Regions from separate parts of the Laceyella sacchari genome, predicted to be linked through region 1. Evidence: a T-box and tRNA genes for the amino acid it is inferred to sense, from the RefSeq annotation. Region 1 holds a T-box; the other holds one or more tRNA genes.

Region 1 (7,461 bases):
AGAGGAAATGCGTGAGAAATGGCAGCCGAAATGAACTGCTTTGCCTGGGAGACGGCGTTGGCCAAGGTGAAGCCGCGGGCCAGATAGGCGGCAATCGCAGCCGAAAGCGTGCATCCTGTTCCGTGAGTGTGGGGGGTGTCAAATCGGGGTGAACGGAGAAAGACGAACTCTTTGCCATCATAAAAGAGATCGACGGCTTCATCATCTTCAAGATGCCCACCTTTGATTACCACGGATTGGGCACCGAGCGCATGCAGGGCTTGCGCCGCCTGTTTGCGTGCGTTCAGATCGGTAAGCGGCGTTTCCGTCAATGCTTCGGCTTCAGGGATATTGGGGGTGATTACCGTAGCGAGCGGAATCAGTTCTTCTATGAATTGTTTTCTGGCCGCCTGATCCAACAGCAGATGCCCGCTGGTCGAGACCATCACGGGATCAACCACCAAAGGAAATAATTGGTGCTCCTTCACCTTGCGGGCGACAAGAGCTGTAATCTCGGCATTGGCCAGCATGCCGGTTTTGGTCGCGTCCACACCGATGTCTGTTGCCACAGCATCTAGCTGCTTGGCGACAGCCTCTGCAGGGAGGGTTTGTACATCAAAGACCCCCAGGGTGTTTTGTGCCGTCACGGCCGTGATCGCGGTCATGCCGAAAACCCGGAGTTCTTGGAACGTTTTTAAATCCGCTTGGATGCCGGCGCCTCCACCACTGTCTGAACCGGCGATGGTCAGGGCCCGTGCAAGTTGAGTCATCTGGGTTCCCCTTTCTATCAGTTGTGTGAGATCCGGTGTCTTCATTTATACAACCACATTCTATCAGAAATAAAGGGGTTCAATATTAATTTGAATAGTTTGTCTATAGCGAAAGTGGGCAACTGGCATATATAGAAATTTACAAGTTTTTATTGTACCATCTAGAAGAAGGAGTGTGAAAACATGGCCAATAAGCACAAGAAGAAAAGCGTGTCTGATCGAATGGGCATGATTACCATGGTTACCGTTTTGCTGGTCTTTTTGGGTTTGGGCATTTTTGCGGTGATCCAATCCATCACCCAAAGCGGTGAACAGGCGAAAGAAAAAGTGAACATCAAGCTTGACGGTCAACCGGTTGTCGGGAACCCCAATGCGCCGATCAAGCTGGTTGAATTCGGTGATTTCAAATGCCCGACCTGTAAAATGTTTCACGATGAGATTTATCCTCTGCTGAAAAAAGAGTATATCGACACCGGCAAAGTGCAAATGGCATTTATCAATTATCAATTTTTGGGTGCTGATTCCGTGACTGCTGGCATTGCGGGCGAATCGGTATACAAGCAAAATCCGGAAGCTTTCTGGAAATTTTATGACGCAATTTACAAAAATCAAGGGGATGAAGCAAAAACCTGGGCCACTCCTGAGTTTTTGACTGAATTGGTCAAGAAGAACATTCCGGAAGTGAATGCGGATCAAGTGAGCAAAGACTTGAAAAGCAAAGCTTACGAGAAAGATGTGCTTGCGGACAACCAATTGGCGCAAACCTATAAAGTGGATGGTGTTCCGACCGTCTTTATCAACGGTGTCATGATGGATAACGCGATGGATTATGCCGCCTTGAAAAAAGCGATTGACGCCGAGCTGAAGAAAAAATGAGAGAGGGAAACTGATCCAAGATGAAGCGGATGTTGTCTACATATGGTCTTTACTTTGCCTGGTTGGTCGCGCTTGTGGCCACAGGAGGCAGTCTGTATTTCAGTGAAGTGTTGGGCTTCATTCCCTGTACCCTGTGCTGGTATCAGCGGATTTTAATGTATCCGCAAGTGATTCTGCTCGGAATCGCCTCTTATCGCAACGACCATCGTATTATCCCTTATGTTTTGCCGTTGTCGGTGTTAGGGGGATGTGTTTCGCTCTGGCACTATATGGAGCAGAAAGTGCCGGGTTTTGCGACGATCCTGCCTTGCCGCGTCGGCGTGCCTTGTGCGCAAGCCTATATTGATTGGTTTGGATTTATCACGATTCCATTTTTGGCATTGGTCGCGTTCATCTTGATCATTGTCTTTCTCTCATTTGCCCGCAGTGGTTCAGTTGAAGACGAAGCTTCAGAATAAACGGGCGTATTTCCCTTGGCATTTGCCGGAGCCTGTTGTGACGGCGGGTACATAGACTAGTACTGAAGTCACAACGAAGGGAGATCGTATCCGTGAAAAATGGAACGTTGAAGACAAGCGGCATAGGTTTTGGCGGCTTCGGCGGGATAGGGTCGGCAATCGCCATCGCGATCATCGTCATCCTGATCATCGCCTTCTTCTGCTTCTGGGGCTTTTTCGGAGGCGGCTGGGGTTTCGGTGGGGGCTGTGGTGGTTTCCCCGGATTCTGCCTGTAACGCATAACAACGAAAAAAGCAAGCCTGTTCGTCAAAAACGAACGACGGGCTTGCCTGTTTTTTTAAAAGCCTTATTTAGGAAGCGCTTCGTGCAGTGTTTCGATGAGTTGATTGCGCTCGGCGTCTGAGCTGTTTTTCCAGATGACTTCAAACAGCACACCCAGTCCGGGCAACAATTTTTCTTCGCCTTGTTGAATAGAGTCCACCACTAATTCTTGCAGTTGTTGCGGATTCATGGTATGAATGTTGTGTATTACTGCACCGCGAATGTCAAAATTCATCCTGATAACCCCCTTTTACATAAGTCTGTACGTAAAAAATAACTTTATCCCTGAACGATTTGGGTTAAGCTAATTTGCAGAGGCATTGCGGAGGCGACAAAAGTGAGTAAAACGTTTGCAATTATTGGTTTGGGCCGATTTGGAGGGAGCGTGGCCAAAACGCTTCATTCCATGGGATACGAAGTGTTGGCCATTGATAAAGACCACCAACGCGTTCAGGATATGTCCCAAGTCCTGTTGCACACCGTGGAAGCGGACACGACCGATGAAAACGCGTTGAAAGCGCTGGGAATACGCAATTTTGACGTAGTGGTGGTTGCCATCGGCAATGACATCCAGGCCAGCATCTTGACCACGTTGGTGCTCAAAGAGATCGGATGCCCGAAAGTCGTGGTGAAAGCGATCAACGAGATGCATGGTAAGGTATTGAATAAGTTGGGAGCCGACCGCGTGGTGTTCCCGGAACGCGACATGGGGGTGCGCGTAGTTCACAGCTTGATTTCACCCAATATCCTGGAGTATATCGAACTATCCGATGACTATAGCATCATTGAGGTAATCGCCGGTGAATTTTTCAATGGGAAAACACTGCAGGAATTAAATATTCGCGCGAAATTCGGCTGCAATGTGATGGCCATCAAAAACGGGTCGCAGTTTAACATTAATCCTGCGGCGACCGATATGATACATAAAGGTGATACGTTAGTTGTGATCGGCCATAATGACGATTTGAAAAAATTACAGGAAAAGACAGATGACCAATGACGATAAAAAAACGCATTTCCATTACATCTCCTCATAATGAGCAAGTAAAACGCTGGAAAAAGTTGAACACCAAAAAAGGGCGGGCGCAAGAGAGGGCGCTGTTGATTGAAGGTGAACACCTGGTATTGGAAGCGGCGCGGGCATCTGCACAGTTTGAAGCGGTGCTGGTCCACAGGGATAAAGAAGAGGTTTACCAACGCATCAAAGGGGAATTGCCGCCCGATGCGCCCGTGTACGAACTGGCTCCTGCTGTATTTGGCGCACTGGTGGATACTGAAACGCCGCAAGGGTTGGCAGCTGTCATCACTGCGCCAGTTTGGCCACATGACGTTTGGCTGGACAAAGATGGTGATTTGACCGTGCTACTGCTGGATGCTGTCCAAGACCCTGGCAACTTGGGGACAATCATCCGTACAGCTCAAGCGGCGGGAGTGGATGGCATCCTGCTGGGGAAAGGGACGGTTGATCCATTCAACGCCAAAGTGGTTCGTTCGGCGATGGGTGCGTTGTTTCGCATGCCGCTTATCCAGATTGATTTGGCGGAAGCGATTCCCATGTTGCAGTCCCGGGGAGTGACAGTTGTGAATGCCTCTCCACATGCTGGCACACACCATTTTGATTATGCTTTTCCAGCGCGGGTGGCACTGTTATTGGGCAATGAAGGCCGAGGTGTCGATGAGAAATATCTGCCGCTGGTGGATGCGGACGTCACCATCCCCATGCCGGGTGGAACCGAGTCATTAAATGTATCCATCACCGGCGCGATTTTGCTGTATGAACGAATCAGGCAACATTTTCAGGCAAGGTAACTGTTGCAGGTTGACTTTGCCATGGCTTATAATATTAAATAATTTAATCTGACAATGGATTTGAAAAGCGATGACAGAGAAGAGTAAGCAGTGCATCCTTTCAGGGAGGGGACACCATGACTGGAAGTGTTCCTAAGGAACTGGCTGCTGAAGTTCGCTCTGGAGCTGTCCCCTGAACGGACGTGAACGCGAGTAGGGGGAACCGGTTTGACCGTTATCTCTGTAAGTGGAAAAGAAGGAGAAGACTGCCTTCTTTTCAAAAAGGGTGGTACCGCGAATCTCTCGTCCCTTTGGACGCGGGATTTTTTTATTTTCCATCAAAAAGAGGGGAGTATCAATGATGCGCGAACGTTTAACAAGTTTGCAAGATGAAGCGGCCATTGCGATCGCTAATGCGGAGAGCTTGGACGCACTGAGGGAACTAAAAGTAAAGTATCTGGGAAAAAAAGGCGAATTAACAAGTGTATTGCGCGGCATGGGGAGTTTGCCCCCGGAAGAGCGGCCGGTGATTGGCGGATTGGCCAATGAGATTCGGGCACAACTCGACCTGTTGATCGCGGAGAAAGAAGCAGCCTTTGAAGAGGCGGCGCTCAATGAGCAGCTGGCCACGGAAACGATTGATGTCACGTTGCCAGGAACCCCTGTTAAGTTGGGTTCGATTCATCCATTGAATCTGGTGATTGAACAGCTGGAAGACGTCTTCATCGGCATGGGATTTGAAATCGCCGAAGGGCCGGAAGTGGAGACGGATCAATACAACTTTGAAGCGTTAAACCTGCCCAAAGACCATCCAGCGCGCGACATGCAAGATTCGTTTTACATAACGCCAGAGACGTTGCTTCGCACACACACTTCGTCGGTGCAAGTGCGCACCTTGGAGAAAAAAGAAGGGCATGTGCCAGTAAGAATCATCTGTCCTGGTAAGGTGTACCGCCGCGATGATGACGATGCGACACACTCACATCAATTCACCCAAGTTGAGGGTTTGGTAGTTGACCGCGGTGTGTCGATGAGTGAGTTAAACGGTGTCTTGTTGGCTCTGATTGAAAAGATGTTTGGCGAAGGAACCGAAATGCGGTTGCGCCCCAGTTATTTCCCATTCACTGAGCCGAGTGTGGAAGTGGACATCTTTCATCCGGAAAAAGGCTGGGTAGAGATCTTGGGAGCGGGCATGGTTCATCCGCGCGTGTTGGAGAAAGCTGGTTACAATCCGGAACGTTATTCTGGTTTCGCCTTCGGCATCGGGGTAGAGCGGATCGCCATGCTGAAATACGACATTGATGACATTCGTCATTTTTACAATAATGATCTGCGTTTCTTGCGCCAATTTCGTTCTGAGTGAGAGGAGTGACATCTAATGCTAGTATCTTATGAATGGTTGTCTCAGTATGTGGATTTAGAAGGGATTTCTCCGGAAGATATCGCTGAAGAGCTGAATCGGACGGGGATTGAAGTGGAAGTAATCTACACCCGCGATCCCGGCGTGTCTGGTGTCATCATCGGGGAAGTAATGTCAGTGGAACGCCATCCCGAAGCGGATCGGCTCAATGTTTGCTTGGTCAACGTAGGGAAAGGGCAAGTGTTGCAGATTGTGTGCGGCGCGAAAAACGTGGCCGCCGGACAACGGGTGCCCGTCGCTTTGGTCGGAGCCAAATTGCCGGGCGGTTTGCACATCAAAAAAGCCAAACTGCGCGGGGTGGAGTCAAATGGTATGATTTGTTCCGCTCAAGAATTGGGCTTCCCGGAAAAAGTGCTGATGAAAGAACAAACGGAAGGCATTTTGGTGTTGGAGCCCGACGCGCCGATTGGCATCGATATCAAAGAATTCCTGGGCATGAATGACCAGGTGATCGAATTGCAATTGACGCCGAATCGTTCCGACTGCTTGGGAATGATCGGAGTTGCTTATGAAGTGGCGGCTATTTTTGACCGTGAGTTGCGTTTGCCCATGACACAAGATATGCCGCTACAATACGAGGCACCCATCAACGTGTACATTGAATCGGAAGAAGATTGTCCTTTTTATGCGGCGCAAGTGGTACATGACATTAAAGTTGGACCATCCCCGCAATGGATGCAAAACCGCTTGATTTCGGCGGGTATTCGTCCGATCAACAATATTGTGGATATTACCAACTACGTGATGTTGGAGACGGGCCAGCCGTTGCACGCCTTTGATTACAACCGCGTACAAGGAGGGCAAATTATTGTCCGCCGCGCGCTGTCCGGCGAACAAATCGTGACATTGGACGGTGTGACCCGCACGTGTGACGATCAAATGTTGCTCATCACCGACGGTGAACAGCCTCTGGCTTTGGCCGGAGTCATGGGCGGAGAATCTTCCGAGGTGACCGACGAAACGGTAACCATCTTGTTGGAATCGGCGTTCTTCGATCCGCAAATGGTTCGGCAAACCTCCCGCAAAGTGGGATTGCGTTCCGAGGCGAGCGCTCGCTTTGAGAAGGGGGTCGATCCGGAAGGGATTTTGCCAGCACTGGCGCGGGCTGTGCAGTTGCTCTGCCAAATCGCCGGTGGCGCGGTAGCTTCTGAAGCGATCGTGAAAAAAGTGGGCGATGTTGAGGAGATGGTGATCAATCTGCGCCATGAACGTTTGGTCAATCTGCTGGGAGTGCAAATAGATCCGGAAGAAGTACTTAATATTTTCCGTCGTTTGCAGTTCCCGACCGAAGTGACCGATGAGGGATATGCTGTGCAGATCCCGACACGGCGTCCGGATATCACGATTGAAGTGGATCTGATAGAAGAAGTGGCTCGGTTGTACGGATATGACCGAATCCCGACGACACTTCCGTGGGGTCAGCAACCGCCTGGGGGCTTGACTGAGGAACAGAAGGCGCGTCGGGTGATTCGCCACACATTGATGGATTTGGGATTGCATGAGGTGTTGACGTACAGCTTGACTTCAACGGAGCTGGAACAAGAGGTGGCCTCTTTGTTTGCGGTGGAGAACCATGTATCCTTGGCCATGCCGATGAGTGCGGAGCATGCTGTATTACGTAGCAACCTGCTTCCACACTTGATTGAAACTGCTTCATACAACCACCGCCATGGAAACGAACGCGTGCAAATCTTTGAGTTGGCTCATGTGTACTTGCCTGGACAGGCGGACGAGACGTTGCCAGAAGAACGGTTGTTCTTGGGTGGGTTATTGACAGGGAAGCAACCCGCCAGCATCTGGAAAGAGCAGCCGTTGCCTGCCGGTGAATTCTACAAGGCCAAAGGGATTT
Region 2 (7,461 bases), 1.6 Mb from region 1:
GAGCCGATGAAGGACGGGACGAACTCCGATAAGCTTCGGGGAGCTGTAAGTAAGCTTTGATCCGGAGATTTCCGAATGGGGCAACCCACCAGCTTGAAGAGCTGGTACCGCCACCTGAATCCATAGGGTGGTCGGGGGCAGACCAGGGGAACTGAAACATCTAAGTACCCTGAGGAAGAGAAAGCAAACGCGATTCCCTGAGTAGCGGCGAGCGAAACGGGAACAGCCCAAACCGATGGCCTTGTGCCATCGGGGTTGTAGGACGTCTCACACGGAGTCACAAAGGGAGCGAATAGGTGAACTGGTCCTGGAAAGGCCGGCAATATAAGGTAACAGCCCTGTAACCGAAATTCGTTTCCCTCCGAGACGGATCCTGAGTACCGCGGGACACGTGAAACCCCGTGGGAAGCTGGGAGGACCACCTCCCAAGGCTAAATACTCCCTAGCGACCGATAGTGAACCAGTACCGTGAGGGAAAGGTGAAAAGCACCCCGGGAGGGGAGTGAAAGAGAACCTGAAACCGTGTGCTTACAACCAGTCGGAGTCCCCTTGAGGGATGACGGCGTGCCTTTTGTAGAATGAACCGGCGAGTAACGGTTGCGTGCAAGGTTAAGGTGAAAAGCTGGAGCCGTAGCGAAAGCGAGTCTGAATAGGGCGCTTCAGTACGTAGTCGTTGACCCGAAACCGGGTGATCTACCCATGTCCAGGATGAAGTTCCGGTAACACGGAATGGAGGTCCGAACCTGTTGGTGTTGAAAAACCATAGGATGAGGTGTGGGTAGGGGTGAAATGCCAATCGAACCCGGAGATAGCTGGTTCTCCCCGAAATAGCTTTAGGGCTAGCCTCGGATCAAGAGTCATGGAGGTAGAGCACTGATTGGGCTAGGGGCCCCCACAGGGTTACCGAACTCAGTTAAACTCCGAATGCCATCGACTCATGTCCGGGAGTCAGACTGCGAGTGCTAAGATCCGTAGTCAAGAGGGAAACAGCCCAGACCACCAGCTAAGGTCCCCAAGTAATCGTTAAGTGGCAAAGGATGTGGAGTTGCCCAGACAACCAGGATGTTGGCTTAGAAGCAGCCACCATTCAAAGAGTGCGTAATAGCTCACTGGTCAAGTGACTCTGCGCCGAAAATGTAACGGGGCTAAACGATTCACCGAAGCTGTGGATGCCGCCACATTCACTCTGTCTTTCATGATCGTCGGCGAAGGACATTTGCCGAAAACATCTTTTCGGCTAAATGCCATAGCGAAACGATGTGTGGAAGCTGGAGTGAATGCGGTGGCATGGTAGGGGAGCGTTCCAAGCAGCAGCGAAGCTGCTTCGTGAGAAGTGGTGGAGCGCTTGGAAGTGAGAATGCCGGTATGAGTAGCGAAAAGAGGGGTGAGAATCCCCTCCACCGTAAGCCTAAGGTTTCCTGAGGAAGGTTCGTCCGCTCAGGGTTAGTCGGGACCTAAGCTGAGGCCGAAAGGCGTAGGCGATGGACAACAGGTTGATATTCCTGTACCACCTATTTTCGTTTGTACGATGGGGGGACGCAGGAGGGTAGGGAATCGCGCGACTGGAAGTGCGCGTCCAAGCAGTGAGGCCGAAAGGATAGGCAAATCCGTCCTTTCTACAGGCTGGGCTGTGATGGCGAGGGAAATTATCAGTACCGAAGTTCCTGATCTCACACTGCCAAGAAAAGCCTCTAGGAGAAAATAGGTGCCCGTACCGCAAACCGACACAGGTAGGCGAGGAGAGAATCCTAAGGTGCTCGGGAAAACTCTCGTTAAGGAACTCGGCAAAATGACCCCGTAACTTCGGGAGAAGGGGTGCCCCGGTAGGGTGAAAGCCCGAGGGGGCCGCAGTGAAGAGGTCCAGGCGACTGTTTAGCAAAAACACAGGTCTCTGCTAAGCCGCAAGGCGATGTATAGGGGCTGACGCCTGCCCGGTGCTGGAAGGTTAAGGGGAAGGGTTAGCGCAAGCGAAGCTCTGAACCGAAGCCCCAGTAAACGGCGGCCGTAACTATAACGGTCCTAAGGTAGCGAAATTCCTTGTCGGGTAAGTTCCGACCCGCACGAAAGGCGTAACGATCTGGACGCTGTCTCAACGAGAGACCCGGTGAAATTGTACTGCCAGTGAAGATGCTGGCTACCCGCGACAAGACGGAAAGACCCCGTGGAGCTTTACTGTAGCCTGATATTGAATCTAGGTACGACTTGTACAGGATAGGTGGGAGTCTGAGAAGCCGGAGCGCCAGCTTCGGTGGAGACGCCGGTGGGATACCACTCTGGTCGTATCGGGGTTCTAACTCGCCGCCGTCACCCGGCGGGAGGACCGTGTCAGGTGGGCAGTTTGACTGGGGCGGTCGCCTCCTAAAAAGTAACGGAGGCGCTCTAAGGTTCCCTCAGCGCGGTCGGAAATCGCGCTCCAGAGTGCAAAGGCAGAAGGGAGCTTGACTGCGAGACCTACAAGTCGAGCAGGGACGAAAGTCGGACTTAGTGATCCGGTGGTTCCGAGTGGAAGGGCCATCGCTCAACGGATAAAAGCTACCCCGGGGATAACAGGCTTATCTCCCCCAAGAGTCCACATCGACGGGGAGGTTTGGCACCTCGATGTCGGCTCATCGCATCCTGGGGCTGTAGTAGGTCCCAAGGGTTGGGCTGTTCGCCCATTAAAGCGGTACGCGAGCTGGGTTCAGAACGTCGTGAGACAGTTCGGTCCCTATCTGTCGTGGGCGTAGGAAATTTGAGAGGAGCTGTCCTTAGTACGAGAGGACCGGGATGGACGCACCTCTGGTGTACCAGTTGTTCCGCCAGGAGCACCGCTGGGTAGCCAAGTGCGGACGGGATAAGCGCTGAAAGCATCTAAGCGCGAAGCCCCCCTCAAGATGAGATTTCCCATTCCCCTGTGGAAGTAAGACCCCTTGTAGATGACGAGGTTGATCGGTCCGAGGTGTAAGCGCAGCAATGCGTTTAGCTGACGGATACGAATCGGTCGAGGGCTTATCCTACTTCATCTCTTCATCTTGCAACTCGCTTTATTCCAATCTAATTTTCAGGGTGTGGTTCACATCTTGAACAACAACATAACGTCTGGTGATGATGGCGGAGGGGATCCACCCGTTCCCATACCGAACACGGAAGTTAAGCCCTCCAGCGCCGATGGTACTTGGGCTTAAGCCCTGGGAGAGTAGGTCGTTGCCAGGCCATACAAAAAAGCCTTAAGCAATCAAGCTTAAGGCTTTTTTGTATGCACAAATGGAGTTACAAGGGAATCGTGTGCAGTTTATTTTTGCGGTGAAACGGGACACCAAATTGAAGCCGATGATGGAGGCGTGAAAAATGGTGAATGAAGAAAAAGCTGCGCATATTCTGATCTCCGTATCTGACATTGCCGAAAATCTTTCTATTTCTACACTTAATGACGTGAAAGAAGGAGGCGTGCAGGTTCCTGAAAAGAGAAACAAAAGCGTCACCTTGTCTCCGTAACGGCTTCGTTTGTTTGAAGAGCACTTTGAAGTGGTGCATAAGGATATCAAAGAATATATCATGGAAATTTTGTTCGATTTGTTTATCCTCCGAAACAATAAAGAGATGGGAGAAGAAGTTTGCTTGATTGATTACCGAGACCAAAGATGTCAAGTGGCAGGGGGACATTCTGCGAAAATTGGTTCACTTATATGGTGAAGAGAACACTGCGGCAGACAAGGCGATTGAAACATCGGAGCAGCAAGGTAGAGTGGACTCCCTGCTTTATCACATCAAAGGGTTGTACATAAGATAAGCTAAATGCACTGAAAACGAAGTACACAAAGCAGCCCAAGCTTCTTTCGGGGAAGAGTTGGAGGAAGTAAAAGCGTTGGCGAACCATGTGGGGAGTTGGTTTAAACGATCCCGCGACCACAACAACTTGTTGCATGTAACTCTATCTCCCATGTTGAGATGATCATCCATATGATTGACGATGTGGTTAAAATCAGGACTCACACAAGAATTTTTTAAGCGTCCAAATAACCAATGGTTTTTGGCTTGTCTGGATTTGGCTAAATGCCTTTTTGAAAGCGTGAAACAAACCCATATTGAAGAGGAAACCAACCCCTATACACGCATTGTGAAAGTGATTTGAAGAAACTGTACATGGATTTGAACATCTTGATACAAAACTATTGCCGTCGATCTCTAGCAAACCAATGATCCGTCGGCAAATCGTTCGCTTGAAAGAGAGAAATACAAGGATTTTATCAAAACCGGCACAAGAATTGCTGAGAGACAATCCCATGGAAGAGCCGGACAATGAGAAAAGCATTTATTTATGGTTACAAGCGGCATGCCATTATCCCAATATGACGCTTGATGATGCAATTGAATATTTGTCCGCTTGGAGTAGCAGAACCAATCAGGTGCAGGCTCTTTATTATCATTATGTCCACATGGTCTTGAAAGAGATGGAAGGAATAAGCTTGAAAAAAGCAGGGCGAAGAGATTAATTGAAGCTTGTGCCAAAGCAGCGGATAAGTCCCCCTACAAGACCTTCTGTTTTGAATGGTTTGGAGTAGGAGAAGGCTTGCAGTCATTGGTTCATCATCGGATGCTTGATGAAGCTGGGGGAAATCAGTTGCGGACGGTAAGAGGCATTGTGACGGAGTATAAGCATCCCGACAATGGAAAAGTCGAGGACAATGGATTTGTGGCATTTTTCAAGCCAGGGAAAGCAAAAGGAATTACAAAGGATTCTCTCAACAAAGAGGTTCCGTTGCAATTTGGATTTAGTTGCGACGGGCTTCGGGCCAAGAGTAAAAGTGTCAGGGCACTCAACTACCTTGAAGAGAACGTAACAGCAGATGATAAGAAAACGGCTCACAAGAAGACACAACAAGCGCAAAAAGAGACCACTATTGGACTTGCTTACCAAAAATCGCGTTCCAGCCATACATAAAGGTAAAAACTGCCATCAATTGCTTTTTTTATCAATCCGCCACATGAAATGAAGGGGGGACAGGGAAAAATTTATAAAAAGGGGTTTGCGATAGAAGGAAAATGAAAAGAATAAAGAGAGAGGGAATATCTGCTACCTGATGAATAAACTAACATTAACATGCGGGTTGGAGGGATTTGATGGAACCAACGCAAATTCAAACCAATTTGGGAAGAATGCCACAGCGAAACAAAGAAGCGCAGATTGCATTGGTGTTGGGTATCGTCGGCTTTTTTTCAGCCTTTGTGTTTGCCCTGGTCGGGATTGTGTGTGGAGTGGTCGGATTGGTGCTGGGGCTGAGGGGTAGAAGATCAGAAAAAGGGAACTTGGCGAGCGTGGGGATGATGTTAAGCGGATTGGCAATTGGGTTCAGTTTTATTCATGCACTGTTAAAAGCAGTGTTGATGACCGCACTCCCATAAAGCTGATAGCAATCGGTTGCGGAAAGGAAGTTAAATCATATCTTCGTTCGATGGCGGAGTATTGGGGTTGACCAGTGAGGGAATATTCAAGCATGCGGGAGTGGCAACCAAATAAATTCAGAATAGAATTAAATTAAAATTCCCGTTGACAACATGAATGAACCAGTGTAATATATATTTTGTCAGCGAGATGAGCTGACGAAAACGAAAACTTCACTTCACAACACGGAGAGATGTCCGAGCTGGCCGAAGGAGCACGATTGGAAATCGTGTAGGCGGGCAAAACTCGCCTCGAGGGTTCGAATCCCTCTCTCTCCGCCATTTTTGACAAATGCGGTTGTCTATGTTATAATAATTAAATGTGGCTCGGTAGCTCAGTCGGTAGAGCAGAGGACTGAAAATCCTCGTGTCGGCGGTTCGATTCCGTCCCGAGCCACCACGCTGGTGTAGCTCAATTGGTAGAGCAACTGACTTGTAATCAGTAGGTTGGGGGTTCAAGTCCTCTCACCAGCACCATACAGGGGCGTAGTTTAGTGGTAGAACAGAGGTCTCCAAAACCTCCAGTGTGGGTTCGATTCCTACCGCCCCTGCCAATTTTCATGGCGGCATAGCCAAGTGGTAAGGCAGAGGTCTGCAAAACCTTTACCCCCGGTTCGAGTCCGGGTGCCGCCTCCATATGAAGTTTGCGGACGTGGCGGAATTGGCAGACGCGCAAGATTCAGGTTCTTGTGGCCGCAAGGCTGTGGGGGTTCAAGTCCCTTCGTCCGCACCAATCGCATATGTGCCCTTAGCTCAGCTGGATAGAGCGTCTGACTACGGATCAGAAGGTCGGGAGTTCGAATCTTCCAGGGCACGCCATATAAAAAGTAGCCGGCTTTGAAAAAAAGTCAGCTACTTTTTTTATTGGCTTCAATTGGTTAAATCTCGTAATATTTCTGTCAACTTATTTTTGGTAGATCTTGTCGCTTCGCAGGCCAGATCGCATGTGGGCGTATTTTGCTGTGGGTTTTCCTTCTGTACAACGGTTGTCTTTGAAGGTTTATTATGTATGTCTGAACTTGGTGAAGGGTTTTTTTCATATGAAGGCGTCGCGCTGGCCACTACATTTGAGGAGGCGTGAAAAATGTTAAGCGGGTCCCGGTTGTCGTCATTCCCGATGGGAGAGGGTTTGTTCGGAGATTGGTCAGAGTGAACCGCATTTGGGGTTGGGCTGGCATCTCCGTCAACCGTGACAGGAAGATGTTTTGCCGGGTTACTGGGTTGATGGCCATTGTCCGATGCATTCGCTTTTGTAGCGGTGGATATGGACTGGTTTGACCTGTTCAGTTTTTGTTCCGTTTCTGGCGTGGGCCGTTTCGTTTGCTTAGCGGTGACTCCGTTGTTGTCAGTTGAAATAGAGCCAGTAGAGTTGGTGAAAATGGCGTAGGAAAAGACGGAACAAGCAATGCCAGCACCAATCAGAGCAATGGTTTTTCGTTTGATTTGCGTGCTGTATTCTTCGGGAGACAGGTCATCTGTGTCAAACTCAGGGGTGGGTAAATACGCTTTGTCCTTCAATGCTACAATCCCCCTTTATACTATGAAACTCGACTTAATGCTACTCTATTTTCCAATATTTGAATAGTAGACTAAAGTCCCGTTTTCGGTTGTGCCATAAAACGGAAACATGTTGACAGCCCAAAGAAACAGAGTAAAAGAAGTTTGCTGAACGATGTCGAGAGAGGCATCGTAAAAATAAGGTGCGGCTTTCTTGAATCAGCCTGTGGCCGCTCAAGAAAACCGCCCAATGCTATTTTATGTTAAAAGGTGCTGTCAATAATGCCCCCACCTAAACAAATTTCCTCATCATAGAAAACTACAGATTGCCCTGGGGTGACTGCCCGTTGCCGTTCGACGAATTCCACGCGGAAGGTGCCGTCCGGTTGCGGAAGTACGCGCACCGGTTGGTCTTTTTGACGGTAGCGGAATTTAGCGGTGCATGTAAAAGGCTCGTTTGGAGTGTCGCCTTGGCCTAACCAATTGATATCGGTGGCGATGAGTCCACCGGAGTACAGCGCTTCATGGTCATGGCCTTGCGCC

What was found. The T-box of region 1 lies ahead of pheS (phenylalanine--tRNA ligase subunit alpha). A T-box ahead of a tRNA ligase gene usually reads a tRNA of that ligase, here a tRNA-Phe.
Region 2: it has a tRNA-Phe gene. The T-box ahead of pheS (phenylalanine--tRNA ligase subunit alpha) is inferred to sense a tRNA for this amino acid. The anticodon was not compared.

The regions. Positions count from the first base shown of each region.
Region 1 is NZ_CP103866.1:991,730-999,190, forward strand. Features, by position in the region: gene thiD (bifunctional hydroxymethylpyrimidine kinase/phosphomethylpyrimidine kinase) at 1-749, opposite strand, end outside; gene NYR52_RS05000 (DsbA family protein) at 933-1,625, shown strand; gene NYR52_RS05005 (disulfide oxidoreductase) at 1,646-2,083, shown strand; gene NYR52_RS05010 (hypothetical protein) at 2,176-2,358, shown strand; gene sspI (small acid-soluble spore protein SspI) at 2,430-2,639, opposite strand; gene NYR52_RS05020 (potassium channel family protein) at 2,742-3,404, shown strand; gene NYR52_RS05025 (TrmH family RNA methyltransferase) at 3,401-4,213, shown strand; T-box leader at 4,275-4,506, shown strand; gene pheS (phenylalanine--tRNA ligase subunit alpha) at 4,554-5,555, shown strand; gene pheT (phenylalanine--tRNA ligase subunit beta) at 5,571-7,461, shown strand, end outside.
Region 2 is NZ_CP103866.1:2,739,784-2,747,244, reverse strand. Features, by position in the region: rRNA gene NYR52_RS13460 (23S ribosomal RNA) at 1-2,996, shown strand, start outside; rRNA gene rrf (5S ribosomal RNA) at 3,078-3,192, shown strand; gene NYR52_RS13450 (hypothetical protein) at 3,328-3,474, shown strand; gene NYR52_RS13445 (hypothetical protein) at 3,602-3,769, shown strand; gene NYR52_RS13440 (hypothetical protein) at 4,263-4,472, shown strand; gene NYR52_RS13435 (hypothetical protein) at 4,550-4,921, shown strand; gene NYR52_RS13430 (DUF4190 domain-containing protein) at 5,101-5,382, shown strand; tRNA gene NYR52_RS13425 (tRNA-Ser) at 5,610-5,703, shown strand; tRNA gene NYR52_RS13420 (tRNA-Phe) at 5,746-5,821, shown strand; tRNA gene NYR52_RS13415 (tRNA-Thr) at 5,823-5,898, shown strand; tRNA gene NYR52_RS13410 (tRNA-Trp) at 5,902-5,975, shown strand; tRNA gene NYR52_RS13405 (tRNA-Cys) at 5,984-6,057, shown strand; tRNA gene NYR52_RS13400 (tRNA-Leu) at 6,068-6,154, shown strand; tRNA gene NYR52_RS13395 (tRNA-Arg) at 6,164-6,240, shown strand; gene NYR52_RS13390 (hypothetical protein) at 6,292-6,939, opposite strand; gene mnmA (tRNA 2-thiouridine(34) synthase MnmA) at 7,182-7,461, opposite strand, start outside.